One region of the Altererythrobacter arenosus genome, then DNA from elsewhere that is predicted to be linked to it. Evidence: predicted binding sites of a transcription regulator. Region 1 holds the regulator's gene; each other region holds the start of a gene.
The links. Region 1 encodes LexA, which represses DNA repair genes until DNA is damaged. Its sites were predicted from a motif close to GTTCCNCNCTTGTTCT; they were not measured.
Positions count from the first base shown of each region.

Region 2: P7228_RS02345 (DNA recombination protein RmuC) is a predicted target of LexA. The motif match lies at 5,436-5,451, and genes of this name have one in related genera.
Region 3: P7228_RS12175 (ATP-dependent helicase) is a predicted target of LexA. The motif match lies at 5,528-5,543, and genes of this name have one in related genera.

Region 1 covers NZ_CP121106.1:2,848,250-2,858,412, forward strand. Annotated here, with positions in the region: gene trpD (anthranilate phosphoribosyltransferase) at 1-728, shown strand, start outside; gene trpC (indole-3-glycerol phosphate synthase TrpC) at 731-1,516, shown strand; gene moaC (cyclic pyranopterin monophosphate synthase MoaC) at 1,686-2,165, shown strand; gene P7228_RS14195 (molybdopterin molybdotransferase MoeA) at 2,171-3,343, shown strand; gene lexA (transcriptional repressor LexA) at 3,449-4,138, shown strand; gene P7228_RS14205 (ComEC/Rec2 family competence protein) at 4,161-6,245, opposite strand; gene gltX (glutamate--tRNA ligase) at 6,366-7,799, shown strand; gene P7228_RS14215 (citrate synthase) at 7,830-9,116, shown strand; gene P7228_RS14220 (hypothetical protein) at 9,120-9,329, shown strand; gene P7228_RS14225 (sensor histidine kinase) at 9,326-10,163, opposite strand, start outside.
Region 2 covers NZ_CP121106.1:445,816-455,978, forward strand. Annotated here, with positions in the region: gene P7228_RS02320 (PTS sugar transporter subunit IIA) at 4-423, shown strand; gene P7228_RS02325 (HPr family phosphocarrier protein) at 420-698, shown strand; gene P7228_RS02330 (TrmH family RNA methyltransferase) at 695-1,519, shown strand; gene P7228_RS02335 (amidohydrolase) at 1,556-3,304, shown strand; gene P7228_RS02340 (hypothetical protein) at 3,337-4,053, opposite strand; gene P7228_RS02345 (DNA recombination protein RmuC) at 4,070-5,431, opposite strand; gene P7228_RS02350 (four-helix bundle copper-binding protein) at 5,538-5,936, shown strand; gene def (peptide deformylase) at 6,001-6,567, opposite strand; gene recR (recombination mediator RecR) at 6,600-7,196, opposite strand; gene fmt (methionyl-tRNA formyltransferase) at 7,249-8,154, shown strand; gene truA (tRNA pseudouridine(38-40) synthase TruA) at 8,151-8,900, shown strand; gene P7228_RS02375 (zinc-binding dehydrogenase) at 8,978-10,090, shown strand; gene P7228_RS02380 (asparaginase) at 10,095-10,163, opposite strand, start outside.
Region 3 covers NZ_CP121106.1:2,449,336-2,459,498, forward strand. Annotated here, with positions in the region: gene P7228_RS12155 (hypothetical protein) at 1-394, shown strand, start outside; gene P7228_RS12160 (DEAD/DEAH box helicase) at 523-1,881, shown strand; gene P7228_RS12165 (hypothetical protein) at 1,924-2,163, opposite strand; gene P7228_RS12170 (enoyl-CoA hydratase/isomerase family protein) at 2,292-3,212, opposite strand; gene P7228_RS12175 (ATP-dependent helicase) at 3,209-5,515, opposite strand; gene P7228_RS12180 (hypothetical protein) at 5,653-5,955, shown strand; gene rsmD (16S rRNA (guanine(966)-N(2))-methyltransferase RsmD) at 6,292-6,837, opposite strand; gene P7228_RS12190 (pseudouridine synthase) at 6,834-7,613, opposite strand; gene P7228_RS12195 (aromatic ring-hydroxylating oxygenase subunit alpha) at 7,632-8,792, opposite strand; gene P7228_RS12200 (AmpG family muropeptide MFS transporter) at 8,865-10,163, shown strand, end outside.

The DNA.
Region 1 (10,163 bases):
CGGTCAGCCTGGTGGTTGCTGCCTGCGGCATTCCGGTCGCCAAGCATGGCAACCGTGCAGCCTCGTCCAAATCGGGCGCCGCCGATACGCTCGAGGCGCTGGGCCTCGATATGGAGGCCGCCGGCCGGACGGCGGAAAGGACATTGGCCGAAATCGGCATCTGTTTCCTCTTCGCCAAGAACCACCACCCGGCGATGGGGCGCATCCAACCCATTCGCCAGAAGCTGGGCAAGCGCACGATCTTCAACCTGATGGGGCCACTGTCGAACCCTGCCGAGGTAAAGCGCCAGCTTATCGGAATCGCCCGCCCCGGCTACGTCCCGATCTATGCCGAGGCCAAGGCCAAGCTCGGCACCGAACGCACCTTTATCGCGTCAGGCGACGAAGGACTCGACGAGCTGAGCCTCGCAGGTGGCAACGAGCTGGCCGATGTCGTCGGCAATGATTTCGAGATGCGCCGGTTGGATGCTTCTATGGCAGGCTTGCCGCAGGCGCCCATCGAGGCGATCCGCGGTGGGGATGCGAAACACAATGCGGCCGCGCTCAAAGCCCTGCTGGGCGGAGCGCCCGGCCCCTATCGCGACGCGGTCTGCTTCAACGCTGCAGCAACCCTGATGGTCGCCGGAGACTCTGGAGACTGGGCAGAGCTTGCCAACCGCGCGGGCGAGGCGATTGACAGCGGCGCCGCCGAAAGCCTGCTGGCGCGCTGGATCGAAATGGCCGCATAACGATGGACAAATTGCAGGAGATTTGTGCCAGCAAGGCGGTCGAGGTGGGTCAGCGCCGCGCCGAGCGCTCCGTAACCGCTCTCGACCATGCAGCCGTGAGCCAGACCGCACCGCGTGGATTCGAATCCGCCCTGCGCGCAGCGAGCGCAGCCCGGTATGGGTTGATTGCCGAGATCAAGAAGGCTTCTCCGTCCAAAGGGCTCATTCGTGCCGATTTTCATCCAGCGGATCATGCGCGTGCCTACGAAGCGGGCGGTGCAGCCTGCCTCTCGGTCCTTACCGACGCGCCCTATTTTCAGGGGCACGAGGACTTTCTGATCGAGGCGCGGGCTGCCTGCGATCTTCCGGTGCTGCGCAAGGATTTCATGATCGATCCGTGGCAAGTCGCCGAAGCCCGCAGTATCGGTGCAGATGCCATTCTCATCATCGTCGCGGCGCTTGACGATGCACAGATGCTGGAGATCGAGGCGGCCGCGCTGGAACGCGGAATGGATGTGCTGGTCGAAGTCCATGACGAGGCAGAGATGGAACGCGCCGCGCGGCTCAACTCACGTCTGATCGGGGTCAATAATCGCGATCTCAAAACATTCACGACCGATCTGGCAACTACCGAGCGACTAGCTCCTCTCGCCCCTGAAGGTGCGTTGCTTGTCGGCGAGAGCGGTATCAATTCGCATGCCGATTGCGAGAGGCTGGCACGCAACGGAGTGCGCAGCTTCCTCGTCGGGGAAAGCCTCATGCGGCAAGCTGATGTATCTGCTGCTACCAAGGCGCTGTTGCACGGCTGACCTGTCCTACTGCCGCGAGGCGTGCCATCATGCCCAGATGTCTCCGCGCACTCGCCTGCTGTCGCCCTTCAGATTTTCCGTGGTCGAAACTTGGCGGTTTCCTTCTCTTTGACTGTGTTCCATGTGTTCCATCCAGTAGGATTTGAGCGAACCGGTGATGAGCAAGCGAATGAGCAAATTGACCCACCTCGATGACAGTGGAGCCGCGCACATGGTGGACGTCGGCGCCAAACCCGAAACGCTTCGCAAGGCGGTGTCCGGGGGTTTTATCCGCATGAGCGATGCCGCGCTCGCCGCGATCAAGGCTGGTGATGCTCCCAAGGGCGACGTGCTCGGCACCGCGCGCATTGCGGCGATCATGGCGGCGAAGAAGACTTCAGACCTGATCCCGCTCTGTCATCCGCTGGGACTCGACGCAGTAACTGTTGATTTCGCCTTCGAGGAAGGCGGCGTGCGCGTCACCGCCACCGCCTCGCTCACGGCCAGAACCGGGGTAGAGATGGAAGCCATGGTCGCAGCCACGGTGGCGCTTCTCACAATCTACGACATGGCCAAGGCTCTCGATAAAGGGATGGTGATCGAGGAGGTTCGCTTGCTCGAAAAGCTCGGCGGGAAGTCCGGCCATTGGCAAGCGGAGGCACGCCCTTGAGCGCCATGCTCAGCGTTGCGGAGGCGCAGGCGCGCGCCCTCGCCCTCGCACCCAAGATGCCGGTGGTGGAGCTCGATGCGGCGGCGGCCGCCGGGCGCTACCTCGCTTCAGACCTCCATGCTCGCCGCACCCAGCCGCCCGCCGACCTGTCTGCCATGGATGGCTACGCGATAGTGGGCGACGGACCCTGGACCGTGATCGGAGAAAGTCGCGCGGGCGCCCCCTTTGGCAGCGCATTGATCGATGGTCAGGCGGTGAGAATTTCGACCGGCGCGCACATGCCCGCTGGAGCCGATCGGGTGCTCATTCAGGAGAACGCCGAACGCACCGGAGATCATCTTCGCTGTACCGAGGACATGCCCGGTCGCGGCAAACACGTCCGCACTTGCGGATTCGATTTTTCCGAAGGCGATCTGGTGCTTGGTGCCGGATCTCGGATCGGCGCTGCCCAGGTGGCGCTCGCAATTACCGCCGGTCACTCCACCCTGCCCGTACATGAGGCTCCGCTGGTCGCAGTGATCGATAGTGGTGATGAACTTTCGGTGACCCCGGAAGATTGCGCTCCGCACCAGATCCCTGCCTCGAATGGCGCCATGCTAACAACCCTGCTCGCCCGGATGGGGTGCCGCGTGGAACGCATCGGGCCCGTCCCCGACGATCGCCAGGCGTTGGTCGATGCGTTTGCGAGTGCCGAAAGAGCCGATTTCGTGATCACCAGCGGCGGCGCCTCGGTCGGCGATCATGACCTCATCCGCCCTGCACTGGAGGAATGGGGCGCATCGCTCGATTTCTGGAAGGTGGCGATGAAGCCTGGCAAGCCGTTGCTCATCGCACAGCGCGAGAATCAGCTCATCTTCGGCCTTCCCGGCAACCCGGTGTCGAGCTTCGTCACCGCGTTCCTGTTCGTTCTGCCCAGCGTCAGGGCGGCCATGGGTGCGGCCGAAACTCTTCCGCGGCTGGTTACGCTGAAGGCAGGTTGCAGTCTTCCGGCCGGTGGTTCGCGGCAGGAATTCATTCGCGGGTCTTGGGACGGGCTTTCGGTGACACCGGCCGATTCGCAGGATTCCTCGGCACTGGCTGCTCTCGCTGCGAGCAATTGTCTGATTGCTCGCGGTATCGATGCTTCGCCCATATCCGCAGGTGAAGCGGTCGAATGCTACCTGTTGGAAAATGGCTGAATAGCTTGACTTGCTGAAAATCGTTTCCTAATTGTTCCACATTCGTTCACCTTATCGGTGCGCGAAATAACCGGCGACAATGGGCGACCAAGGGAGATTTTCGCCATGCTGACGGCAAAGCAGCACGAGTTGATCCGCTTCATTCAGCAGAAGCTCGAAGAGACGGGCATTTCGCCCTCTTTTGAAGAGATGAAGGATGCGCTCGACCTGAAAAGCAAGTCGGGCGTCCATCGCCTGATATCCGCTCTGGAAGAGCGCGGTTTCATTCGCCGCTTGCCCAATCGAGCGCGCGCTCTCGAGGTTATCAAGCAGCCTGAGGATGTGACGCCGGCAGCCAAGCGCCCCATGCCCGCCAATGACGCTATCACCATGGCTTTGGCCACCAAGGCGGTTGCACGCGAACCGGCCAACGACATCATCGAAGTGCCGTTGCATGGCCGGATCGCGGCCGGCGCGCCTATCGAGGCGATCGAGGGGCAGTCCTCGATGCCGGTACCTGCGGCGCTGCTTGGGCCGGGCGAGCATTACGCGCTCGAAGTTTCGGGCGACTCGATGATCGAGGCCGGAATTTTCGACGGCGACTTCGCGCTGGTGCGACGGACCGATACGGCGCGAGACGGCGAGATCGTGGTCGCACTGGTCCGCAATGAGGAAGCGACGCTCAAGTATTTGCGGCGCGAGAACGGCAAGATCCGGCTAGATCCGGCCAACGGCATGTACGATCCGCAGGTCTACGATCCGCACGAAGTGGTCGTGCAGGGCAAGCTCGCGGGGCTCTTGCGCCGCTATCACTGATCTGGCCCGTTGGCCTCAACCGCTAATCGGCGCCGCGCCACCAGCCATGTTTGCCTTGGCTCAAGGCGACGCTGGTGATCGTTCCATTCTCCAGATCGAGCGACAAACCGCCCGAGCGCTCAAGAAAGCGCGCATCGGCCTTGAGCCACTGCGGACGGCATGATGACGGCAGCCAGCGATCTGCGATAACGATATCGGCCCGCTCGCAGGCAGCGGCCAGCGCACGTTCCTCTACCCGCACGCGATTGCGCGCCATGAGTAGGGACCAGGTCTTGCCTCCCCGCTCAAGCGAGAGGACACAGAATTCGCTGGTACAACCCGCCGTCGGCCAATCCTCCAGCGGAATCGGCTCCGCTTCGACACCCGCCAACTCCATCAGGTTCTCGAGGGCGTAATCCGATCGACTGTCGCGCAGACTCAGTAAACGGCCGTCTTGCGTGGTGATCCCCACATGCCTCCCGTCGCTGGAGATCAGGACATCAGGGACCGGCGTAAGCAGAAGCAGGATCGTCGCGAAGCCCGCCGGGATCAGTCCCAAAAGCCTGGCGCGTCCGCTCCACAGTCCAATCCAGAGGCCCCCGGCGACGAACAGTGTAAAGGTGCCATCGCTCATTTGCGGCATCAGCTTCACCGCGCCCGGTTGGGAGGCGGTTACATGCGCCAACCACAAGAGCAGGTCGAGCGAATGTCCCACCAGCCACCACGCCGGCGCTCCTGCTCCAACGATGTCCAGCACAAGAGCCAGCGCGATCAGCGGCATGGACACGAAGGTAACGAGCGGAATCGCGATCACGTTGGCCAGCGCGCCGTAGACTCCGGCGCGATGGAAATGGAACAGAACGATCGGCATCAGCGCGATCTCGATCACCAATCCCGTGACAAGCAACATCACGCTGCGGCGTGCGAACCAAATAACCCTGGCTTCCTCTCGCGGCGCCAGAAAGCGCTTCACCGGAGCCGAGTTATGCAGCGCAACGATGGCGATGACCGCGGCAAAGCTCATCTGGAAGCTTGGGCCGACGATCGATTCCGGCCAGAGAATCATCACACAGACTGCGGCGACCGCCACCATTCGCAGCGAGAGCGCATCTCGACCCAATGCCACCGCGCCGAGGACCAGCAAGGCCGCGATACAGCTACGCACAGTCGGCACCTGCGATCCGGTCAGCAAGGTGTATCCAATACCGGCAAGAGCAGCGATGCCCGCAGCGGCCACCGGCAGGCGTATTCGCAACACCAGTGCTGGCCACAAGGCCAGCAACCTGATCGCCAGGACATAGGCTGCCGCGATGACCGCGCTGACATGGAGCCCGCTGATCGAGAGGAGATGCGTCAACCCTGCATCGCGCATCGCATCCTCGTCAGCCTGGCCGATGGCACCGCGATCCCCGCTGGCGAAAGCGGCCGCAATGGCGCCCTCTGGCCCGTCCAGCTGGCTCCGGACATGGCCGGACAGGCGGCGCTGAATATTCGCTAGTGCTGTGCGCTTCGGCGCAGGCTCGACGACCTCGATTGGTCCGATGACGCTCCCGGTCGCCGCGAGCCCGGCAAACCATGCCGTCCGCGCAAAGTCATAGCCGCCCGGCAACATTGGCGCTGCTGGCGGCATCAGCCGGGTCCGCAGGCGGAGAACAGCTCCCTCGGACATGCCTTCGCCAATATCCTCGGCTGGAACGTTTACGCGGATCTTTCGCGCCACACCTGCTTCGGCGTCGCGGATTGCCAGAACCAGCCTGACCCGCGACTCTGCCGGCTGGTCCTGCCGCTCAAGCACATGGCCCTGGAGCGTGATCACAGCAGGCCTTTCGATCGGCTCCGCCCCGACCATCCACGAGCGGGCCCAGATCGTCGCCATGCCGAGCGAGAAGACCAAACCGACCACAATCATCGCCCTTGGCAGAAGTTGCAGATGACCGTCGGGCCTCCCGAGCGTTGCGCCGAAGATCGCGCAGATTACTCCCGCGCCGATCCCGGCACTCCACTGCCACGGCTCGCTCAATAAGAACCAGGCGACAATCCCGAGCCCGAATGCAACCGCTATCCAGGGCCCGCGATCGAACCCCGCAAGAGCCAGAAAACGCTCGAAATGCTTCGCCACACTGGACATTTGCGCTGCGCTGCGCCAATTGCGCTGCACTGCAGCATTACCGCTATCGGCACCATCCCCCATGGGTACCATAGGCGCGTGACGTGTGGCCATGGCTTTATTGAAAGGATTGAAGGACTTATGGCAAGCAAAAGCGGAGCTCTGACCGATGGGGTCGTCACCCGCTTTGCCCCTTCGCCGACCGGGTTCCTGCACATCGGAGGCGCGCGCACCGCGTTGTTCAACTGGTTGTTCGCCCGTCACCACGGCGGCAAGACCTTGCTTCGTATCGAGGACACCGATCGCAAGCGTTCGACACAGGAAGCGATTGACGCAATCCTTGACGGTCTCGACTGGCTAGGACTCGATTTCGACGACGACACCGTTTTCCAGGCGCAACGCGCCGAGCGGCACGCCGAGGTAGCCCATAAGCTGCTTGATGCAGGTCTCGCATACAAATGCTTCGCTACGCCCGAAGAGCTCGAGGAAATGCGCGCCCAGCAGCGCGCCAACAAGCAGCCCATGCGCTATGATGGTCGTTGGCGCGATCGAGATCCAGCTGAAACTCCCGAAGGCGCTCCTTTCGTCGTGCGCATCAAGACCCCGCAGTCGGGCGAGACCACGATCGAAGACTTGGTCCAGGGCTCGGTGACAGTCCGCAACGAAGAACTCGACGATTACATCATTCTGCGCGCGGACGGCACGCCCACCTATATGCTGGCGGTCGTGGTCGACGATCACGACATGGGCGTGACCCATGTCATCCGCGGAGACGATCATCTCAACAATGCTTTCCGCCAACTGCCGATCTATCATGCAATGCAGGCGATCGAAGGTGGTTGGCCAATCCCGGCCTACGCCCATGTTCCGCTGATCCACGGAAACGACGGCGCCAAGCTCTCGAAGCGTCACGGCGCGCTTGGGGTGGAAGAATATCGTGACGAGATGGGCATCCTGCCCGAGGCGCTGTTTAACTACCTCCTGCGACTGGGCTGGGGTTATGGCGATCGTGAAGAAATCACGCGCGAAGAAGCGATCGAGCTGTTCGACATCGACGGCGTGGGGAAGAGCCCTTCCCGCTTCGATCTGAAGAAGCTTGAGCATCTCAACGGCAATTACATTCGCGAGGCAGATAACGCGCGGCTCGCGGCATTGGTGGCCCCCCGGATCGAAGCCGAGGTTGACGAAAAACTGCTCGCCAGCGCAATGCCGGTGCTCAAGACCCGCGCCCGCAATCTCAACGAGTTGGCCGAAGGCGCAGCCTTCCTGTTCCAACGTCGTCCGCTCGAAATGACCGAGAAGGCGGCTCAACTGCTCGATGATGAAGCGCGCGCCCGCCTGGGCCTCGTTTCCGACCGCCTCAAGGCCGAAAATAGCTGGACAATCGAGGCTCTCGAAGCCACTACCAAAGCAATCGCCGAGGAGCTCGAACTGGGTCTCGGCAAGCTCGCGCAGCCCATGCGTGCAGCCCTTACCGGGACGACGACCTCGCCCGGTATTTTCGATGTTCTGGTCCTTCTGGGGCGGGATGAGGCGCTGGCGCGGATCGACGCGCAAGCCGCGTCGGCAGGCTGAGCGTGGGCAATTGAATTAAGGAGAAAGACGTTGGCGGACAATCAAGCTAGGTTGGAACTGGGCGGCGAAACTTACGATCTTCCGGTACTGCAAGGCAGTGTCGGTCCTGACGTCGTCGACATCCGCAAGCTTTACGGACAGACCGGCGCCTTCACCTACGATCCCGGCTACAAGTCGACCGCTTCGTGCGAGAGCGCCCTCACCTACATCGACGGTGACGAAGGCGTGCTGCTCCATCGCGGCTATCCGATCGGCCAGTTGGCCGAACATTCCTCGTTCATGGAGGTTGCCTACCTGCTGCTAAACGGCGAGCTGCCGCTGCAGGAAGAACTCGACGACTTCACCTACACCATCAGTCGCCATACGATGCTGCACGAACAGCTTTCGGTGCTTTACCGCGGTTTCCGCCGCGACGCGCACCCGATGGCAGTGATGTGCGGCGTGGTCGGCGCGCTGTCGGCGTTCTACCACGACTCGACCGACATCTCCGATCCCGAACATCGCAAGATCTCGAGCCATCGCCTGATTGCGAAAATGCCGACCATTGCTGCCATGGCCTACAAATATGCCGTCGGTCAGCCCTTCATGTACCCCGACAATTCGCTGAGCTACACCGGCAACTTCCTCCGGATGACTTTCGGCGTCCCGGCCGAGGCTTACGAGGTAGTCCCGGAGGTCGAACGGGCGATGGACCGGATTTTCATCCTCCACGCCGACCATGAACAGAATGCGTCGACCTCAACCGTGCGCCTCGCCGGATCTTCGGGCGCCAATCCCTTCGCCTGTATCGCTGCCGGTATTGCCTGCCTGTGGGGACCGGCCCACGGCGGTGCCAACGAGGCTGCGCTCAACATGCTGCGGGAGATCGGCACGCCCGACAAGATTCCGCACTATATCGATCGCGCCAAGGACAAGAACGACCCGTTCCGTCTGATGGGCTTCGGACACCGAGTCTACAAGAACTACGACCCCCGTGCGGCCGTGATGCAGAAAACCGTGCGCGAAGTTTTCGATGCTCTCAAGGTCAATGATCCCCTGTTCGAGACCGCATTGCGGCTCGAGGAGCTCGCGCTGAACGATGATTATTTCATCGAGAAGAAGCTGTTCCCTAACGTGGACTTCTACTCAGGGATCATCCTCTCGGCGATCGGCTTCCCCACCACGATGTTTACCGCGCTGTTTGCCCTCGCCCGCACCGTTGGTTGGGTCGCCCAGTGGAACGAAATGATCTCCGATCCAGGCCAAGTCATCGGTCGCCCGCGCCAGCTCTATACCGGTCCGACCCAGCGCGATTACGTGCACGTCGGCGAGCGCTGATCCGTGGGGCGCAAGATTCTCCGCCTGCTGTGCCAGGTTCTCGGCGTAGCCTTGGTCCTGGCCGGCGGACTCTGGACCCTCCAGGGCCTCGGCATCGTCATGTGGCCAGCAGAAAGCTTCATGTTGGCTGATCGCAGTTGGGCGGTGAACGGCGCCATTACCATTGTTGTCGGAGGCCTGCTGCTGTGGTTCTCCGGCCGACTGAAAGGCTAGTCGGCGGGAGGCAAGACGAGCGTGAAGGTCGTTCCTTCGCCAGCCTCGCTTTCGATGAGAAGTTCGCCGTCCATCGCCACTGCCAGACGCTGGGCAATATAAAGGCCGAGCCCTGATCCACCGTCGCCGTCGCGTCCGAGGCGTTCAAACTTGTCGAACACGCGCGCGCGATGTTCGGGCGAGATTCCGGGGCCCTCATCGGCAACGCTTACCGTTGAGCGGCCCAGCATGTCCCGCGCCACTGCGACCGATATCGAGCTTCTCTCAGGCGAATAGTTGATCGCGTTACCGATGAGGTTGAGGAGCACCTGCAACACGCGGCGAAACTCCCCAGTTGCGAGCATGTTTTCGTCCTCGTCGGGCAAGATGACCGCAATTTCCTTGTCGCGCGCCCGGACGCCGAGGATGCCAGCGGCTCTCCGTGAAGCATCGGCAAGGTCGATCCGGTCCTTGGCGACAGTGAAACCTTCCGCCTCGACTACCTCCAGGTCTGCAAGATCGTCGAGCAAGCCCGCGAGATGCTGTCCGGCAGCCGAAATATCGGCAGCATAATCGCTGTATTCGGGTCGCAATGGGCCCGCGAGCTTCGCCTTGATCGTCTCGGCATTCGCAATGATGCGCGCCACGGGTTGGCGGAGTGCGGGTGCCAGAGCGTCGCCAATAAGACCTTGCGGCGAAGGCTCAGCGCTCGCTTGGCTCTTACCCCCCTCAGGATCAAGCGGATGCCGAGCCGACAGGAGAAGCTCGAATCCGTGGGGCTCCTGGCTCGTGCCGCCAATCGGGAGCAGCCGTGCATTCCACTGCCGATCCGATCCCTCGACCACGCAGTCTGCA
Region 2 (10,163 bases), 840 kb from region 1:
CACATGATCGGAATGATCCTGGTCACCCACGGCCGTCTCGCCGAAGAATTCGTCCACGCGATGGAGCATGTCGTTGGCCCGCAGGAAGCGGTTGCGACGGTATGTATCGGCCCCCATGACGACATGGAACGGCGCCGCAACGAAATCGCCAAGGCGATTACGGAGGTCGACAGCGGCAACGGCGTCGTCATCCTGACCGACCTGTTCGGTGGCACTCCGTCCAACCTCGCAATCTCATTGCTCGATACCGGCAAGGTCGAGGTCATTGCCGGGATCAATCTGCCGATGCTGATCCGCTTGGCCGGGGCGCGCAAAACCATGGGCGTGCTCGACGCGGTCGAGGCAGCGCAGCATGCCGGTCGCAATTACATCACGGTCGCCAGCGAGTTCCTTGGCGATGATGAACGGAGGGCGAAGGCTTGAGCGAGCTGCGTCGTTCGGTAACCATCGTCAACCAGCGCGGTCTCCATGCTCGGGCAAGCGCCAAGTTCGTCGGCGCGGTCAGCGCCCTGCCAGAATCCACCCAGGTGCGCGTTGCCAAGGGCAGCAATGAAGCGGCTGGCGGATCGATCCTCGGCCTGATGATGCTCGGCGCGGCCAAGGGCGACGATATCGAGGTGATCGTTTCGGGCGACAATGCCGAAAGCGTTCTGGGAGAACTCGTCGCGCTGATCGACGACGGGTTCGGCGAAGAGTGACCCCGCCCTCGCACCGGCGCGAGATCACCGGTTTTTCCAATCCGACCGTGAAATTCCTGCGCTCGCTGCGCGAGAAGAAGCACCGTAAGGCGGCAGGCAAGTTCCTTGCCGAAGGACTGCGCCTGCTGACCGATGCGCGCGAAAGCGGCCACGTGCCGGAGACTCTGGTGATGGCCAAGGGCCGCGATGCTCACCCGCTGCTCGATGAGCTTGAGCGCGAAGTTGCCGCGAGGGGCGGCGACATTATCGAGACCAGTCCCGACATTCTTGCCAAGATCACCGGCAAGTCAAACCCGCAGGCGGTGGCAGGCGCGTTTGCGGAACTCGACACATCGCTGGCCGGTCTCGACCGCAGCTCGAGCCCGATCTGGTTGGTCGCGCAGGAACTGCGAGATCCCGGCAATCTGGGAACCATGCTGCGCACCGGCGATGCAGTGGGCGCGGGCGGCCTTATCCTGATTGAAGATTGCGCCGACCCTTTCAGTGTCGAGGCCGTCCGGGCAAGCATGGGCGCGATATTCACTCAGCGTGTGGCCCGGGCGCGGTGGGAGGAATTTCTGCCCTGGCTGCGCAGCGGGGCAGGTCAACTGGTCGCAGCGAGCCTCCGCGAATCCGTACCCTATCGCGATGCACCTTACGCGGCGCCGTGTTTCATTCTGGTCGGAAATGAATCGCAAGGCTTGCCCGAACCGTATGAGGCCGAATGCGACCTGCGCGTCACCATGCCGATGAAAGGGCGCGCGGATTCGCTGAATGCAGCCGTGGCAGGCGCAGTGCTGGCCTACGAAGTGCTGGAAAGGCTAGACACAAGCGAGGAGTGAGCGCCGCGACCCGCAGCGCAGGGCGGAGGGAAGATCATGATGTACAGGTCGATGTTGGGTGCAATCGGGTCCTTGCTCTTGGCAGGCTGCGCGTCAACTTCCCTCGAGAACGCGAAAGCCCCGACCGCCGATCTCATCCTGGTCAACGCCCGCGTCTATACCCTCGACTGGGCCGAGCCGGGTCGTGACGGGACGCCGGCGCCCAATGCTCCTCGCAATGAAGCAGGCTGGTATCCGGATGCCGAGGCCGTCGCGATCGACGATGGCGCGATCGCCTTCGTCGGCACCTCGAGAGAGGCGCTGGCGCTGCGGAGCGACGAGACGCGGGTGGTCGATCTGGCCGGAGCGACGGTGCTCCCCGGCCTGGTCGATTCGCATTCGCATGTCGTCGAACTGGGGGCGAAGCTCGACGCGGTCGACCTGACCGATGTCGCGACCGAGGCAGAGGCGGTCGCGCTGGTCTCAGAGCGCGCGAAGTCCGTACCCAAGGGTCAATGGATCCTTGGCGCAGGCTGGGATGAAGGTGCCTGGGCCAACAATTATCCCGACAAACAGCTGCTGAGCGCTGCGGTACCAGACCATCCTGTCGCGCTCCGCAGCCTGCATGGATTCGCCGTTTGGACCAACCAGGCGGCACTCGATGTGGGTGCCATTACAGCCTTGAGCGAAGTCCCGACTGGCGGCGAGATGCGGCTCGGGGCTGACGGCCAACCCAACGGGTTGTTCCTCAATCGCGCCACCACGCTGATCGACGAGATCATGCCGGCGCCATCGGAGGCAACGATGCGCCGCCACGCAGCGATCGGCCTGCAGCGCATGGCAGAGGACGGCTATGTAACCGTGCACGAGGCCGGGGCCGATGCGAGGGCGATGCGCGCCTTCGAACAGCTCGAAGCCAGCGGAGATCTCCCGATCAGGGTCTACGCCATGCTGTCGCTGCGTGACGAAGACCTGATGCAGCGCTGGATCGCTCGCGGGCCGGATGCGGACGCCGACAGCATGCTGGTGACGCGGTCGGTCAAGGCCTATTACGACGGCGCGCTCGGCTCACGCGGCGCACGCCTGCTTGACGACTATTCGGACACGCCCGGCCACCGCGGCGTGAGCGGCGACGGCTACGGCTTCGATCGCGATCTCAATGCGGCCGCAATGCGCGCCGGTTTCCAGGTCGGGATCCATGCGATCGGCGATGCGGGCAATCGCGAGGCGCTCGACATTCTCCAGACCGTGTTCGAGCAGGATCCCGCTACGCGCGCCAATCGCCACCGCATCGAGCATGCGCAAGTCGTGTCGCCCGCCGACATGCCCCGCTTTGCGCAACTGGGCGTGATCGCATCGATGGAGCCGCCGCATGCGGTTGAGGACAAGACCTGGGCCGAGGACCGGCTTGGGCCGGACCGTATTCGCGGGGCCTATGCCTGGCGCACGCTGCGCGAGAACGGTGCGCAGCTGACATTCAACGCGGATAATCCGGGCTCCGACCACAGCATCTTCTACGGGCTCCACGCCGCGGTCACACGCCGCGACAAGAATCTGCAGCCGCAGGGCGGGTGGTATCCCGATGAAAACCTAACCATCGAAGAGGCGATCCGGGCCTATACCTCGTGGTCGGCCTATGCCGCGTTCAGGGAGCGGGAGACGGGCATTATCGCGCAGGGACGCTGGGCCGACCTTACCGTGATGGATATCGATCCCTTTGTGCTCGCCGCGTCGGATCCCGGCGCCATCCTCCAGGGACGCATTGTGATGACCGTGGTCGCAGGCAAGGTCGCCTTCGAGCGATAGCGACACCCAGTCGCAGGCCCCCTCGGCAATGGTCAATCGCCGGCGATGAAGACCTCGATCATCCAGCCGCCTTCACCCTTGCGCGCGATCAGGCGGTAATCGACCAACGAGCGAAGCTGCTCGCGCGCGACAAAGCCTTCGCGCCCTACGCGTGTGCGCACCTTGAGGAACGGCTCGTCGGAGTAGCCTTCGACAAGGTCGACCGTGTCCCACGCGACATGTTCGACCACCTCGCCATCGTCAGCCGCTACCCTTCTCACCGGAACCTTGTTCCCCAGGGCGAGCATCGCGCCAAAGGCATCGTCGACCTTCATGTCCTGCGCGAAATACCACGGCAGGATCAGGTCGCCCTCGGCATTGGTTGCGCAGCCCAGATCGAGCAGGGCACCAAGCTCTTCCCAGAGCCGGTACTGGGGATCGTCCAGCCGCTCGCGCAAGGTCGCGTGACCGAAGCCCCCGCCGAAATCGAGCTTCACCTGCGGATCGGTCAGCGCCATCAACCCGTCGGCATCGCGCTTGGCGATGATCAGACCGAGCGCATTACGAAATTCATTCGCGCCGGACAGCTTCGAACATTCGTCGCGCGGAGCAAACGGGCCCGCCTCAAGCCCGTCCGAAACGGTCGTCTTGGCAACACCCTCAATCGTCTGCTCGACCGAGTCGCGCAGTTGCTCGGACGGGGGCTTGCCCCGCTCGCAGGCGGCCAGCCCGAGACAGGCGATGATCGAAACTACCAGCGAAATTCTCATCAGAGCTCCCGAAAACTCATTCGTTCTCGGCTTCAACAGGGGGTTCGATCAGTTGTTCCGTCATATCGGCATCGCCCGAGGTGTAGCGTGGCGCGGATTCGACCAGCGGCACTTCCTCGATCTCGCGCTTGCCGATCTCGATGCCTTTCTCGGCGAGGCGCTTGCCCGATGACAGCACGTTGCGCTCGAAGCTGCCGACGAACTTGTTGTAATTGTTGACCGCACTCTCGAGCCCGCCCCCGACGCGCTTCAAATGCTCCGCCGATACGCGCAGCCTGTCGTACAGCTCCGCGCCCATCCGGCCGATCTCTTGCGCTTCGCGAGCAAGGCCGTCCTGCCGCCACACCTGCGCAACGGTGCGCGCGATCGCGACGAGGTTGGTCGGGGTCGCCAGCAGCACTTTCTTCTCGAATGCGAAGTCCCACAGTTCGGGATCGTGTTCGAGTGCCGCAGCCACGAAATGCTCGCCGGGTACGAACATCACGACATAGTCGGGCGCATCGTCGAACTGGCTCTGGTAGCTCTTGGCACCGAGCGTCTGGACATGGTTGCGCATCGACTTGGCATGGAGGTCGAGATGCCGCTTGCGCTCGCTCTCGTCATCGGCCTCGAACGCGGCCTGATAGGCGTTGAGCGAGACCTTGGAGTCGATCACCAGCTTCTTCTGGCCCGGCACATTGACGATCGCATCGGGGCGCAAGCGCCCATCTTCGGTATCGATCGAATGTTCGAGGTGAAAATCGGTGTGTTCGGCCAGCCCGCACTGTTCGAGCAGGTTCTGTAGAGCGCGCTCGCCCCAGCGCCCGCGCGCCTTGGGCGCATTGGTCAGCGAATTGCCGAGCCGTTGCGCCTCGCGCCGCACCTCTTCCTGCCCCTCGCGCATCGACTGGATAAGCCCGTGAAGCTGGCCGAAAGCATCGACCCGCTGTTTTTCGAGCGATTCGACCTGTTCTTCGTACTTCTTCAGTCGTTCGCCGACGGGATTGAGCAGCGCCTTGATCTTGGCCTCGCCCACTTCCTCCGACTGCTTGAAGCGTTCATCGGCGCGCTTGAGGAATTCCTCCTGGCTACGCGAAAGCACCTCGCCGCCAACCGCCTTGAACTGCGCGAGCATCTCTTCGCGCGCCTCGCGCATCAAGGCCATCTGCTTGTCGAAGTTTGAGGCATTCGCCTTAAGCGTGGCGAGTTCAATCTGCGCCTCGCCCAGTTCCTTGATCGCAGTCTTGAACTCGGCTTCGCGCTCCTCGGCCTCCCCTTCCGATTCCTTCAGCCGCGACCTGAGCTCGGCCACGGGGCGCGAGCCGATAAACCAGCCGAACACTCCACCAATCGCGAGCCCTAGAGCAAGCGCCAATAATGCCATCAACATCGGGTCCATCTGCAGAACATAGCTGGAACAATGAGGTCCGCCAAGTGGGCATTGGCGCCGTTTCGGAACTATCCCCCGCGCCGTTCGCTCTATTTGACGAAAGGAGATTTTTTCCATGTCTATCAAAGAGATGATCAAGGAGCACCCGCAAGTTGGGGCCGACTACAACGAGCAGCTAGGCGAGGCTGTGAGGCACGCGATGTATTGCGCCGCCATCTGCAATTCTTGCGCCGATGCCTGCAGCGCCGAAGAAGGCGACATGAGCGATTGCATTCGCGCCTGTTCGGATTGCGCCGACGTCTGCACGGCCACCTATCGCATCGCCACGCGCCGCACCGCCGGGAATGTCGCAGTGATCGAGGCGCAACTGCGCGCCTGTATCGCAGCTTGCGAGGCCTGCATTGACGAGTGCGCGAAGCATGACAACGATCATTGCCGTCGTTGCGCACGCATGTGCCGCGAGTGTGCCGACGACTGTCTCAAGGCACTTAACGGCATGATGCAGGCCGCTTGATCCTGCCATCCTGCCCGGAATGAAAAGCCCCGCCAGTGGCGGGGCTTTTTCGTCGGATGGGCGGTCAGGCTGCCTTGCGTAGCTTCTCGAGCTTTTTCAACGCCATCTGGCGCTTCAGGCGTGAGAGATGGTCGATGAACAGGATGCCTTCAAGGTGGTCCATCTCGTGCTGGATGCAGGTGGCCATCAGGCCTTCCATCTGCTCCTCGTGTTCTTTCCCATCGAGATCCTGGTAGCGCACCGTGCAGGTCGCGGGGCGATCGACATCGGCAAAGATTTCGGGGACCGAGAGGCAGCCTTCCTGATAGGTCGCGAGTTCCTCCGCCGGATCGACGATCACGGGGTTCACGAATACGCGCGGTTCCTTCTTGAGCGGCTGGTGGGTGTGTTCATGCCCGCCATGATTGCACACTTCGGGCTCGGCATCCGGATCCTCGGGCTGCAGGTCGATCACCAGCACGCGCTTGGGCACGCCCACCTGGATCGCCGCCAGGCCGATGCCGGGCGCGTCATACATCGTTTCGAACATGTCCTCGACGAGGGTTTTCAACTCGTCATCGAACACGGTCACGGGTTCGGACACGACCTTGAGCCGGGGATCCGGCACTTCCAGGATTTCACGAATAGCCATGGAGACGCAGATAGTCGCGTCGTGCGGTCTTTTCAATCCACCGGTCGCCGCGCGCGCAAGGCCTGCGCCAGCGTGCCTTCGTCGAGGTAATCGAGTTCGCCGCCGACCGGCAGGCCGTGGGCCAGCTGGGTAATGCGCAGCGGGAAGGCCTCGAGCCGTTCGGCGAGGTAATGCGCGGTGGTCTGCCCCTCGAGCGTGGCGTTCATCGCGAGGACGACCTCGTCGATCCCGCCTTCTTCCACCCGGCCGAGCAGGCTGGCGATGTTGAGGTCTTCCGGCCCCACCCCATCGAGCGCCGACAGCTTGCCGCCAAGCACATGGTAACGGCCCGAGAACAAGCGCGAGCGGTCGAGCGCCCACAAATCGGCGACATCCTCGACCACACAGAGCGATTTCCTGTCGCGGCGCGGGTCGGCGCAAATGCCGCACGGGTTCTTCGTGTCGACATTGCCGCAAGTGTCGCATTCCACCAGCGTATCGCGAACGGCACCGAGTGCAGTCAACAGCGCGGGAAGCGCCTGCTCGCGGTTCTTGACCAGCCACAGCACCGCGCGCCGCGCCGAGCGTGGCCCCAACCCGGGCAACCGCGCCAAAGCGCTCGCCAATGCTTCGATCTCTTGCGATGCCATGGGGTGACAGATAGGGGCCTGAGCGCGACCAAGAAAGGCCACAGGCAACGTCATGCGCATAATCTTCATGGGAACGCCCGAATTTGCGGTGCCGGCGCTCGAAGCGCTGCATGACGCGGCGCATGAGATCGTCTGCGTCTATACCCAGCCGCCGCGGCCGGCGGGTCGGGGCAAGAAGCTTCAGCCCTCGCCGGTCCACAAGACGGCCGAGCGACTTGGAATCGAGGTCCGCAACCCGACCTCGCTCAAGTCTGCCGAGGAGCAGCAACGCTTTGCCGCGCTCGACGCCGATGTGGCGGTGGTCGCGGCCTACGGCCTGATTCTGCCCCACGCCATTCTCGACGCGCCCAAACACGGCTGCCTCAACATCCATGCCTCGATCCTGCCGCGCTGGCGCGGGGCCGCGCCGATCCATCGTGCGGTGATGGCGGGCGACCCAACCACCGGCGTCACCATCATGCAGATGGAGGCGGGGCTCGACACCGGGCCGATGCTGGCGACGGTGCGGACCCCGATCGAGGACAAGACCACGGGCGAACTGACCGAGGAACTGGCCGAGCTGGGCGCGCAACTGATGGTCGGCACGCTGATCGACCTCGCGATGCTCCACCCGGTCGCGCAGGACGATGCGGAGGCCACCTATGCTCCAAAGATCGACAAGGCCGAGGCGCGGATCGACTGGTCACGGCCGGCCGAGGAACTGGTGCGGCAGATGCATGGCCTCGCCCCCTTCCCTGGCGCGTGGTGCGAGATCGACGGGGAGCGCGTGAAGCTGCTCCGTGCGGAGATGTTCGAGGGTTCGGGCGTGCCGGGCGAAGTACTTGACGACGATCTTGCCGTGGCTTGCGGATCGGGCGCGATCCGGCCGCTGCGCCTCCAGCGCGCGGGCAAGCCGGCGATGGATCGGGCCGATTTCCTGCGCGGTCGTCCGGTTGCAAAGGGCACCATCCTGCCATGACCCGTTTCGCGCTCACGATTGAATTCGACGGGACGCCTTTCGTCGGCCTGCAGCGCCAGACGACCGGCCCGAGTGTGCAGCAGGCGATCGAGGAAGCCGCCGAGCGCGTCACCGGCGAGACTGTCACGCTGCACAGCGCAGGGCGCACCGACACCGGGGTCCATGCGCTCGCGATGCGCAGCCATTTCGATCTTGAGAAAGACATTACGCCGTTCCGCCTAATGGAAGCGCTCAATGCGCACTTGCGGCCCGATCTGATCGCCATCACCCATTGCGAAACCGTAGCCGATGACTGGCACGCGCGCTTTTCCTGCATCGGGCGCAGCTATGTCTATCGCATCGCCAATCGCCGCGCGCCGCTAACGCTAGATCTCCATCGCGCCTGGCAGGTTGCTCCCGAACTTGACGAGAAGGCGATGCACCGCGCGGCGCAGGCGCTGGTCGGGCTGCACGACTTCACCACTTTTCGTTCGGTCCAGTGCCAGGCAAAGGACCCTGTGAAGACGCTCGACCGGCTCGACGTCGAACGGGACGGCGAGGAGGTCCGCATCCACGCGGCAGCTCGCAGCTTTCTCCACCACCAGGTCCGCAGCATGGTCGGCTGCCTTGCGCTCGTCGGCATGGGCCGGTGGCGCGAGGATCAGTTAGCCAAGGCGCTGGAGGCAAAGGACCGGCAGGCGCTCGGGCTCAATGCACCACCGCACGGTCTCTATTTCGTCGAGGCCATCTATCCCGCCGATGCCTGACCTAACGTCACCCTAGCCATCGCATCGCACCGCGCGTAACGTTGCTGACTGAAACTGAGTTCTTTGGAGGAATCGACATGAGCACCACCGGCAAGCAGCTATTCACCACGCTCGAAAGCAACGGGACGCTCACAGTTGAAATCGAGGAAGTCACCTTCCCCGACCCCACCGGAAACCAGGTGCTGGTCAAGATGGAAGCGGCGCCAATCAACCCGTCCGATCTCGCGATCCTGACTGGTGCGGCCGATCTCGAGAACGCCGAATATTCGCCCGGCAAATATGTCGCCAACATGCCCGAGCCATTCAACACCGGCTCGAAGGCGCGCCATGGGCAGAAACTGCCAGCCGGAAACGAGGGCGCGGGCACCGTCGTCGCGACCGGTGACAGTGACTACGCCAAATCGCTGATGGGCCAGCGCGTTGCCTGCGTACCGGGCAACGCTTTCAGCCAATACGCCATCGCCGATGCTGCCATGTGCCTGCCGCTGGGCGATCACAGCGCCGAGGACGGGGCAAGCTCCTTCGTCAACCCGATGACCGCGCTTGGCTTTGTCGAGAATGCCAGGATGGATGGCGCCAAAGCGATCGTCCACACCGCAGGGGCCTCAAACCTCGGCCAGATGCTGGTCAAGATCTGCCAGGAGGACGGTTTCGAATTGGTCAATATCGTCCGCAAGGCCGAGCATGTGGAACTGCTCAAGGGGCTCGGCGCGAAACATGTCGTCAACTCGTCCGACGATGATTTCATGGCGCAACTCCGCGACGCGATAGACGCGACCGACGCATTCTATGGGTTTGACCCGATCGGCGGCGGACAGGCGGTCGACAATGTGTTCAAGGCGATGGAGCAGGTCGCGGTCAGCAAGATGACCGAATATTCGCGGTATGGTTCGAACCAGCAGAAGCGCATGTTCATCTATGGCCGGCTCGATTTCGGCCCGACGATCCTGACGCCAAGCTATGGTTTCGGGTGGACGCTGTCGGGTTGGCTGCTCTTCCCCTTCCTGCAGTCGGCGGGGATGGAAACGGTGATGCGGATGCGCCAGCGCGTGCTTGAAAACCTCACGACCACTTTCGCCAGCAGCTACAAGAAGCGGGTCAATCTCGAAGAGATGCTGACAAAGGACGCGGTGACCGATTATCGCGCGATGAAGACCGGCGAAAAGTACCTCGTCACGCCCTGGAGCTGATCGCCTAGGGCTTGTCGAACGCCTGCTGGATCGCGGCGGGATCGGTGATTCCGCTGGCCAGCAGCAGCATCAG
Region 3 (10,163 bases), 400 kb from region 1:
ACCGGTTCAGAGCCAGGTGCGGATCGAGCAAAGGGTCATTGTGCGAATTTCGCCGCGGCAATCTGCCGCCCGGCAAAGCCTGATGGCGGAACTTCCAGCGAGTGCGCCGACGACGCGGTTCGAGGAGCGCAAGATGGAAAAATGTGTCCCTGTCGCCAACGTTGCAGGCGTTCAGACCGGTAGCGGCAACCGCCTGCTGCTCTATCTCCGCGACCGCCGCGTAGTCAGCGCCAACCTCGAAAAGTCGTGCCGCGCGCGCGATTTCTATTCGGGTTTTTATGTCGAGCAGAACAAGGACGGAATGCTCTGCGTCGACCGGGACAAACTGCAATCCCGCTCCGGCGCCAATTGCGAATTGGCGCGCATGCGACAGCTGGTCGCGGTTTCCGAGTAACCGATCGGTCCCGAATTCTTGACTTTCGCGCCCTTTTCAGCGAAGGGCGCGGCAACCTGGCAAGGCTCTTCCATGCCAGCCTGTAAGACTGGGCCATATGGCCCTGCCATCCGGACATCTTGATACTTATGAGTTTTGCCGATCTCGGCCTTTCCGATGACTTGCTGAAAGCGGTCGAAGCCGCAGGCTACACCCAGCCGACCGCCATTCAGGCGGAAGCGATTCCACCCGTCCTGATGATGAAGGACATCATCGGCATCGCGCAGACCGGTACGGGCAAGACGGCGAGCTTCGTCCTGCCCATGATCGATATCATGGCTGCTGGGCGGCGACGCGCGCTGATGCCGCGATCGCTCATCCTCGAACCGACCCGCGAACTGGCCGCGCAAGTCGCGGAGAACTTCGAGAAGTACGGCGTCAATCACGACCTCAAGATGGCATTGCTCATTGGCGGAGTGCAGATGGGCGACCAGCTCAAGGCGCTCGACGAGGGGGTCGACGTCCTGATCGCCACACCGGGCCGCCTTATGGACTTGTTCGAGCGCGGCAAGATCCTGCTCAACGGTTGCGAACTCCTCGTGATCGACGAAGCGGACCGCATGCTCGACATGGGGTTCATCCCCGATATCGAGTTCATTTGCTCGAAGCTGCCGGAAACGCGCCAGACCATGCTGTTCAGCGCGACCATGCCGCCGCCGATCGAGAAACTCGCCAAGAAATTCCTGAACAATCCCAAGCGCATCGAAGTCAGCCGGGCTGCTTCGACCAACGCCGATATCACCGCGTTCAAGATCAATGTGAAATCGCGCGCCAAGCGCGAAACGCTACGCTGGTTGCTGCAGCATGATCACGTAGAGACCGCGATCATTTTTGCCAACCGCAAGACGACCGTACGCGAGCTCAACAAGAGCCTCCAGCGCCACGGTTTCTCGAGCGGCGAAATTCATGGCGACATGGACCAGACCAGCCGCATTCGCGAGTTGGAGCGGTTCAAGGCGGGCGAGATCAATATTCTCGTCGCTTCGGATGTCGCCGCCCGCGGTCTGGACATCAAGGGCGTAAGCCACGTCTTCAATTTCGATACGCCGTGGCACCCCGATGATTACGTACACCGTATTGGCCGCACCGGCCGCGCTGGGGCCAAGGGTCGTGCGTTCACCTTCGTTGCCGAAGAGGACGCAGAGGCCATCGCCAATGTCGAGAAGCTGACCAAGTCGCAGATCCCGGTCTTCGGGAAGGCGGATGTGCGGGTCGACCTCGTCGAAAAGCCGACGCGTGAAGAACGGCCTGCGCGGGAGGAAACCCGCGACGAAAATCAGGAAGATCGCGTGCGCAAGGAGCGCCCCAAAAAGCCACGCCGCGAGAAGGAAGTCCGCGAGGAACCCAAGCAGCCGCGACGCGCGAATCGGGATGAAGAAGACGCACCAGTGCCCGCAGGCGAATGGAACGGTCCGCGTCCCGGATTCCTGGATGTCGGCGTCGGATAATCGGCGCGTAGTGTCGGATAGCGCCCGACAGCGGTAGCTGTCCTATCTGATCCGCGGCCCCGAACCGGTCCACTTCGCGACTATCTCGATCGTGCTGTCATCGCTGCTGCCTGCTTGTCGCGGGTAATGGTGGACGGCCAATACCGTGGCGTAGTTCTCGGCGCCCTCTCGTTGGACCATCACCCGGTCAGCCGGAGAGGGGAGCGCGAGAAATTCGTACTCACCCCAGTCTTCGGACTGGTTGGCGGTACCGCGTACCACGATGAGCTTGCCGCTGATCATCCATCACCTCGTGTCTGTATCCTTGCTACCATAGTCCGCATCCTGGTCCAGCCAAGAACATGCCACAGTCCGCCCCTTAGCCGAAGCCCGCTGGGCTGAAGGTCGGCGTTTGAGCCTGGCCGTACCGGCTAGTCGCCGCGGTACTGGGCGTCGCGTTTTTCAAGGAACGATCTGACAGCCTCTTCGTGGTCATTCGACTGGCGGGCGAGCAGAAATTGGTCGCGATCCATGAAGCTTGTAGCGTGCCCCAGCGGGTGGGCCGCGACGTCGATTGCTTCCTTGGCCATACGCGCTACCAGCGGGGGAAGCTCAGCATAGGTCTCGGCCATTTGGCGGGCCGCTTCGAGGGCATGGGATGGTTCGGCGATTTGATCGATCAGGCCCCAGTTCAATGCCTTGTCAGAGTCGACCTTCTGGCCAAGGATGACCAGTTCCTTTGCCCGCGATGGGCCAATCAAGGCCACGAGGCGGGGGATCGAACGCCAACTCATGTTCATACCCAGAGGTATCTCAGGCAGCCTGAAATGTGCGTCGGAAGCTGCAATTCGGTGATCGCAGGCCGCTGCGAGAGCGAGACCGCCCCCGATGCAAAACCCCTCTACAGCGGCGATCGAAATCTGCTCCAGCTTCGCCCAAGCGTCGCACAGATCCGGGCCAAGCCGAACTGCCGCCCGCTGTTCAAGCAGGGTCATGGAGTCTCGCTCGCTTAACTCGCTATCCCGCAAATCGGCCCCAGCGGTAAAGACCGCCGCACCAGCCAGGACAACCGCTGAGCAGTGTGTGTCACCCGACAGTTCCTCGGCGGCGGCTTTCAACTCTCTCATGAGTTGCATGGACAGCGCGTTTAGCTGGTCGCCGCGGTCGAAGGTAACCTCGGCGATGCGTCCCCTGCGCACTATAGTCACGAAATCGCCAATCGCTTGCGACGATGTTTCGAGGTCCGCCATTGTGCTCTCCACCCGTTCGATCGGCAGGCGATCGCTGAAACCATGCGGCAGCCAGTCGGCTGGTGCAATGGCCGTGTCGAGAACGTCCTGGCGCGGAATCAATCCGCCAGTTTCACGAAGCTGTCGATCACCCGCTTGGTGCCGGAATGCTCGAAATCGATCTCGAGCTTGTTCCCTTCCTGGTTTGTCACAGTGCCGTAGCCGAACTTCTCATGGAACACGCGTGCACCGATGGCGATGTCGGTGCGGGGCTTGGCCGCGAAACTTGCAGCAGAGCGCTTGTTCTCCTGCACCCGCGCCGGCCTTGTCTCATAGCCCGTCGCGAGCGCGCGCTGCCAGCCTGGCCCGCGAGCAGTGCTGCGTTCGGGCCGCGCTTGCGAGACATGGGCGAAAGGGTCTTCCTGCTCGGTCCAGTTCGCGCGCCAGAGCGATGCGCCGCCGGTGAGGGTCGTTTCCTGATCGATATGTTCGTCAGGGAGTTCTTCGATAAAGCGCGACGGAATGCTGCTGGTCCATTGGCCGTAGATGCGACGGTTGGCAGCATGGAATATAGAACAGCGACGGCGAGCGCGGGTGATCGCGACATAGGCGAGTCTTCGTTCCTCTTCGAGGCTGGCCAATCCCCCTTCATCGATAGCCCGCTGCGAAGGAAACACGCCTTCCTCCCAACCGGGGAGAAAGACATGATCGAATTCCAGCCCTTTTGCGGCATGCATCGTCATGATGGTGACCTTCTCGCCGTCGTCGGCTGCATCATTGTCCATGACCAGGCTGACATGCTCGAGGAAATCGCCGAGAGTCTCGTATTCCTCCATCGCGCGGGCAAGTTCGGACAGGTTCTCGAGGCGCCCTTTGGCTTCGGCGGTTTTCTCATTCTCGAGCATCGTGCTGTAGCCCGATTCCTCGAGTACGATGCGAAGCAGGTCGGCGGGAGTGACCTGATCAGACTGTTCGCGCCAGTGCAGGAACTGGCGAAGCAGCCCGCCGATGGTGTTGGCGGCGCGAGCCGGCAGTTCGTCGCTGTCGGCCAGTTGCAGTGAAGCGGCGGCGAGCGGCATGCCGGTGCGGCGGGCATGCTGGTGCATCTTCTCGAGCGTCTTGGCGCCGAGCCCGCGCTTGGGCTGGTTGTAGATGCGCTCAAAGGCGAGATCGTCCTGAGGTTGGGCGATCACCCGCAGATAGGCCAACGCATCGCGAATTTCGGCGCGTTCGTAGAAACGAAAACCCCCGATGATGCGGTAATTGATGCCGATCTGGATGAAGCGGTCTTCGAACTCACGCGTCTGGTATTGTGCACGCACGAGGATCGCTACCTGGTCGAGACTTGCGCCTTCGCGCTCAAGCCGTTCGATCTCCTCCCCGACGCGGCGCGCTTCCTCCGGCGCGTCCCACACGCCAACGACACGTACCTTTTCGCCGTGGTCATGCTCGGTCCACAGCGTCTTGTCGTGGCGTTCGCTATTTGCGCGGATAAGGCCGGACGCGGCGCCCAATATATGCAGCGTCGAGCGATAATTTTGCTCCAGCTTGACCACCTTGGCGCCGGGAAAATCCTTCTCGAAACGCAGGATGTTGGCGACCTCCGCCCCGCGCCATGAATAGATCGACTGATCGTCGTCCCCGACGACACAGATGTTCTTGTGATCCTGCGCGAGCAGCCGGAGCCACAGATACTGGACCGCATTGGTGTCCTGGTATTCGTCAACGAGAATGTAGCGGAACTGGCGCTGGTATTTCTCGAGCACATCGCGTTCGCGGCGGAAGATGTTGAGCATGTGGAGCAGCAGATCGCCGAAATCACAGGCATTGAGCGCCTTCAGCCGCTCCTGATAAAGCTTGTAGAACTGCTGCCCGCGACCATTGGCATAGCTCTCGTTCTCGACCGCATCGAGATCTTCGGGATTGAGCCCGCGGTTCTTCCAGCGATCGATCAGCGCGGCGAGCTGGCGCGCGGGCCAGCGCTTCTCATCGAGGTCGTTGTCATTGATCAACTGTTTGAGCAGCCGCAACTGATCGTCCGTGTCGATAATCGTGTAATTGCTTTCGAGGCCGACCAGTTCGGCATGGCGTCGCAGCATCTTCGCGCAGATCGAGTGAAAGGTGCCGAGCCAGGGCATCCCTTCGACTGCCTCGCCGAGATGTCCGGCAACGCGTTCGCGCATTTCGCGCGCAGCCCTGTTGGTGAAGGTCACGCACAGGATCTGGCTCGGCCAGGCGCGGCCGGTTGCGACGAGATGGGCAAGCCGCGATGTCAGCGCCGCAGTCTTGCCCGTTCCTGCCCCGGCAAGCATCAGCACGGGTCCCTCGGTCGTCAGCACGGCCTCACGCTGCGGCGGATTCAGGCGCGCAGCATAGGCCGGGATCTGGGCGTCGTCTCGCCGTTGGGGGAGGGTTTCTCGGGTCATTTCGGATGTTTGCGAACAGGTAGAGAACGCGGCCTGTTCCCGCAAGCTCCTTCCTCGGAGAAAATCCGATTTCGGAACCTAGCAGTGGGCTGGCCCGTTGGGTGCGATAACGGGAAACACTCAGGAGTTTCAAACCCATGAAGAATTTGATTGCAGTAGGCGCCGTGTCCGTCGCTTTCGCCTCCGCTAGCCCGGCGCTCGCCGAGCATCACATGACCAAGGAAGGCTTTGAGGTGGTCGAAACGAACGCCAAGGGCCAAGCCACCAAGGTGAGCAAGGATGGCCAGACCTATGCTGTGTGTATGGGTGACAACCAAGACAGCTGCATCAATCCGCGTGAAGCCGGCCTGAAATGGGGCAATCGCCCGCTGAGCTACTGGCCGGGCAAGCCTGCGAGCCAGATTGACGAACCGCTTCCGGCCGAGCAGCCGAGGAACTGATCGACGAGTTTCGTCGCGCTCGAGCCGCTCGGGCGAACGGTGGGAAGGGGCGGTCGTGCCATGGCGCGGCCGCCTTTTTCCGAGTCCGCGGGTGTGAGCACTTCATCGCGTTTTCTACACATGTCTCGTTCGGCAGTGGCTGGTGCGCGACTCTGCTCGACTAACTCCCTTCACTAAAAGGAAAAATCCGTCCAACTTTCGGGTCGTTCCTTGGGGAAGGGGCCGCCGAGCGTTCGTCGCGCACCGGGCTGCACATCGAGGGAGGAACCTCATGCACAGATATACGGTCGCGCTTTTCGTCGGAGTGGTAATGGTCCTGGTGGCGCCGAGTCTGGCCTAGGCCGCCAGCCGCAGGAGAGTCAGCTTGGCCTTTCCGACACGACGGTCAGCGACGACATCCAGCCCTTTGACATCGACCGTCTCGTCAGCGGCGGTCTCCAGCGCCATCCAAGTGGCCGGGCCGATCCAGCCCAGCCTGAGTAGTCGGTCCAGCGCCACCGATCCCGCGCCGGTGCCATAGGGAGGATCCAGCAGCACCAAATCGTGCGGCGCCTTGGCCGGGCCGAGCGCCATGACCGAGCCCGCGTTGACGGTGCTGCGTGACCGCGCGTTTAGCGTCGCGACATTGGCGCGGATTGCCTCCAGAGCATCGCGCTCCTGCTCGACGAACAGGCAGTTGTCGGCCCCTCGCGACAGTGCTTCGAGCCCCAGCGCCCCCGATCCCGCGAACAGGTCCGCGACGCTGAGCCCCTCGAATGTACCGAGGCGGCTGGTGAGCATGGAGAACAGCGTCTCGCGGGTCCGGTCCGCGGTCGGGCGCGTCGCCTCACCCTTGGGCGCGACAAGCTTGCGGCCGCGCCATTCGCCGGCGATGATCCTCACGGAAAGCTGTGCTTCTTCAGCTGGCTGCGGAACCGACCGATATCGTGTTTCCGGATTTCCTCGACCCGACCGCGCGGCAGTTCGCCCAGTTCGAACGGGCCATAGGCCGTGCGGATCAGGCGGCTGACCTGGAGGCCGAGATGTTCCAGCACGCGGCGGATCTCGCGATTCTTGCCTTCGGTGATCGTCATCTCGATCCACTGGTTGCGCCCGGTGCGCCGCTCGAGATTGGCATCGATCGAGCCGTAATGAACACCGTCAATGGTGATCCCGTCGATCAGCTCCTCAAGAGCTTCCTGGGTAATGTCGCCAAAGGTGCGGGCGCGATAGGTGCGCGGGATCCCGGATGATGGCAGCTCCATCTGGCGCTTAAGCTCGCCATCGTTGGTGAGGAGCAGCAGGCCTTCGGTATTGAGGTCGAGCCTGCCGACCGGCATCAACCTTGGCGCGTTTCGCGGCAGGGCATTGCGAAGGGCGGTGTAGATCGTCGCGCGCCCCTTCGGATCGCTCTCGGCCGTGATCAATCCGGTCGGCTTGTTGAATGCGAACAGGCGGGTCGGCTCGGGCTTGGCGACCGGCTTGCCGTCAACCGTAACCCCTTTCAGGTCCTTGAGAATCGTCGCAGGCGTTTCGAGAATCATCCCGTCGATTGCGACGCGGCCGTCGCCGATCATTCGTTCAACTTCGCGGCGGCTCGCGACCCCCGCACGTGCCAGAAGCTTGGCAATGCGTTCGCCTTCGGGGCGCTCGTCATTTGGTTGGGGGGTATTCGGCATTGCCTAGCGAGTAGGCCCTCAATTCACACTGCGCAACGCCTCTTCGACGATTTCGTTGAAGCGCGAGATGCCGCCTTCCAGCGTTCCGATCGTCAGCCGATCGATTGCGCCGGTCTCGAGTCCCTGTTGGCCCAGTTCGGCGGCGCGGAAATCCTCGCTGGCAAACACACCGCCGTCGAGTAGCGCCCAGCTACGCTCCCAGTGGTCGCGCGCCTTGTCGGTTGCTGGCTTCTCGGGGATCAGCATGAAATCCTCGACCAAGGTCAGATCGTGCGCCTGCGGCATCAGCACCATCACGTTTACGTAGTCCGGACTGGGCACGATTATCGTCGCAGGCAGCAGCTGATAGGCGAATGTCACCACCCGGCGCAGTTGCGCCATGTCCTGCAGGTTGACGCCCTCCATTTCTTCGAGCCGACCCACCGCAGCGCGTTGGTGCGGCCCGATCTGGTCGCCGCTGGTGATTCCGTCCTTGAAGTACGGGGCAATGGTCTTCGCATGCAAGCGGAGCACGTGATAGCTTTCGAGGAAAGCATCCATGATCAGCTTCCAATTGCCCTTCACCGTGTGAAGCTTGCGCCGGAACATGTAACTCTCGGCCATGCCGAAGGCGGTGAAATCCTCGCCCAGTGTATCGGCGTGGGCGAAATCGGCGTCGGCAACCGGCGAGAACCAGATCAGCCCGCCCGCTTCACGGCTTGGCAATTCGACGAGGCCGTAATCCGCCTTGTCCATGCCGGGGAAAGTGTCGGGCCGGGGCAGGGCGAGCAGCTCCCCATCGAGCCGATAGGTCCAGGCGTGATAGGGGCAGACGAGACGCTTGGTGCATTGCACCTCGTCTCCTTCGACCAGCCGTGTCCCGCGGTGCTGGCACACGTTGAGGAAGACATGGACCTGGCCCTCGGCATCGCGCGTAATCAGGAGCGGACGGCCGGTTGCGTCGTGCGGTACTGCCATGCCGGGTTCCGGGAGCAATGCCGAGGCGCACAGGACCTGTGGCATGCGGTCGAACAGCGCGGCTTTCTCGCGCTGGAAATGCTCCGGATCGGTATAAACCGAGGTCGGCACATAGGCGATTTCGCTGCTGCTGCGCGATTCGCCCCGCGCGATATTCTCGGCCAGAGCCAGTTGGCCGGGTGTCGGCCGCAAACTTGGTGATTTCGTATCGGCGCCGTTCATTGCAGCGTTCCTATTTCCTCACAGGCTGCGTAGTGTCGCAGAAATTCGGGAATTCGGGAAGGACGCTAGGGAATGGCCGAGGTCGCTGCTGAGAAGAGGAAATCCACCTGGCGGGCGCTCGGGTTGGCGCTGACCAACCGCAAGACCGGCTACATGCTCCTGTTCGGATTTGCCGCGGGTCTGCCCTACGCGCTGGTCCTGGGGACGCTCTATGCCTGGTTGTCCGACAGCGGCGAGATCGATCTCGAAACGATGGGCGTGTTCTCGCTCATCGGCCTGGCCTATGCCTTCAAGTTTCTCTGGTCTCCGGCGCTCGACCGCATCGACATCCCGGGATTGCGCAGGCTCGGCAAGCGCAAACAGTGGATCGTCACCGCGCAATTGCTGATCGGCGCTGCGTTGACCTCGCTCAGCTTCATCGCCCCAAGCAACGAGACTATCGGCATTTTCAGCCTGTTGGCGGGGCTTGCGGCCTTCGCCAGCGCAACGCAGGACGTGGTGATCGACGCCTGGCGTGTCGACGTCGCGGACGAGGTCGCGACGATCGACCTGCTCTCGACCGTCTACCAGATGGGCTATCGCATAGCGGCGCTGGTGGGCGGCGCCCTCGCACTGTTCCTGGCGGAGCGGACCGACTGGCCAACGGTCTATCTCTCGATGGGCGCGTTGATGCTGGTGGTTGGCTTCCTCGGACTGTGGGCCCCCGATGCGGATGCCAGCGCGCAAGCCGCGCTGTCGGACGAGGACAGGGCTGACCCCTACGGTCTGCGCAAGGCAGGCCAGATCGAACCGCGCCTGCGAGCCTATGCGCTGGGCGCGGTTGGCCTCTTGTGGGGCTGGGCCTTGCTCACCGTCGGAATTTTCATGGTTCGCTCGCTCTCCAGCAACCCGGAAGCACGGCCGGATTCGGTCGAATTCATCTCGACCATGGGCCCGCTTGTGGTGATCGCAACGGTGGTCGTTCCGTCGCTGATTGCAGCGTGGCTGGTGCGGCAGGAAAGCAAGGGCACCAATCTGCTGGCCGAGCCGGTGCCAGCGCAAAGCAGCGCCGACAGGGCGATGGATCACCTCTATCGCGCGCTTGTCCTGCCGCTGACCGACCTCATCGGGCGGCTCGGCTGGGCGATGGTGATCGTAATCGCGCTGGTGCTCACCTATCGCATTACCGACGCCATCTGGGGCAGCTTTGCCTATCCCTTCTACCTCGGCGAGTTGCAGTACACCAAGGACGAGGTCGCGGTCGCTTCCAAGTTCTTTGGGGTCGGCGCGCTGCTGATCGGCCTGGCATTGGGCGGCTATCTGCTCACAGCCATCGGCCGGATGCTGACGCTAACGCTGGGCGCTTTCTTCGCTGCCGTGACCAACCTGCTT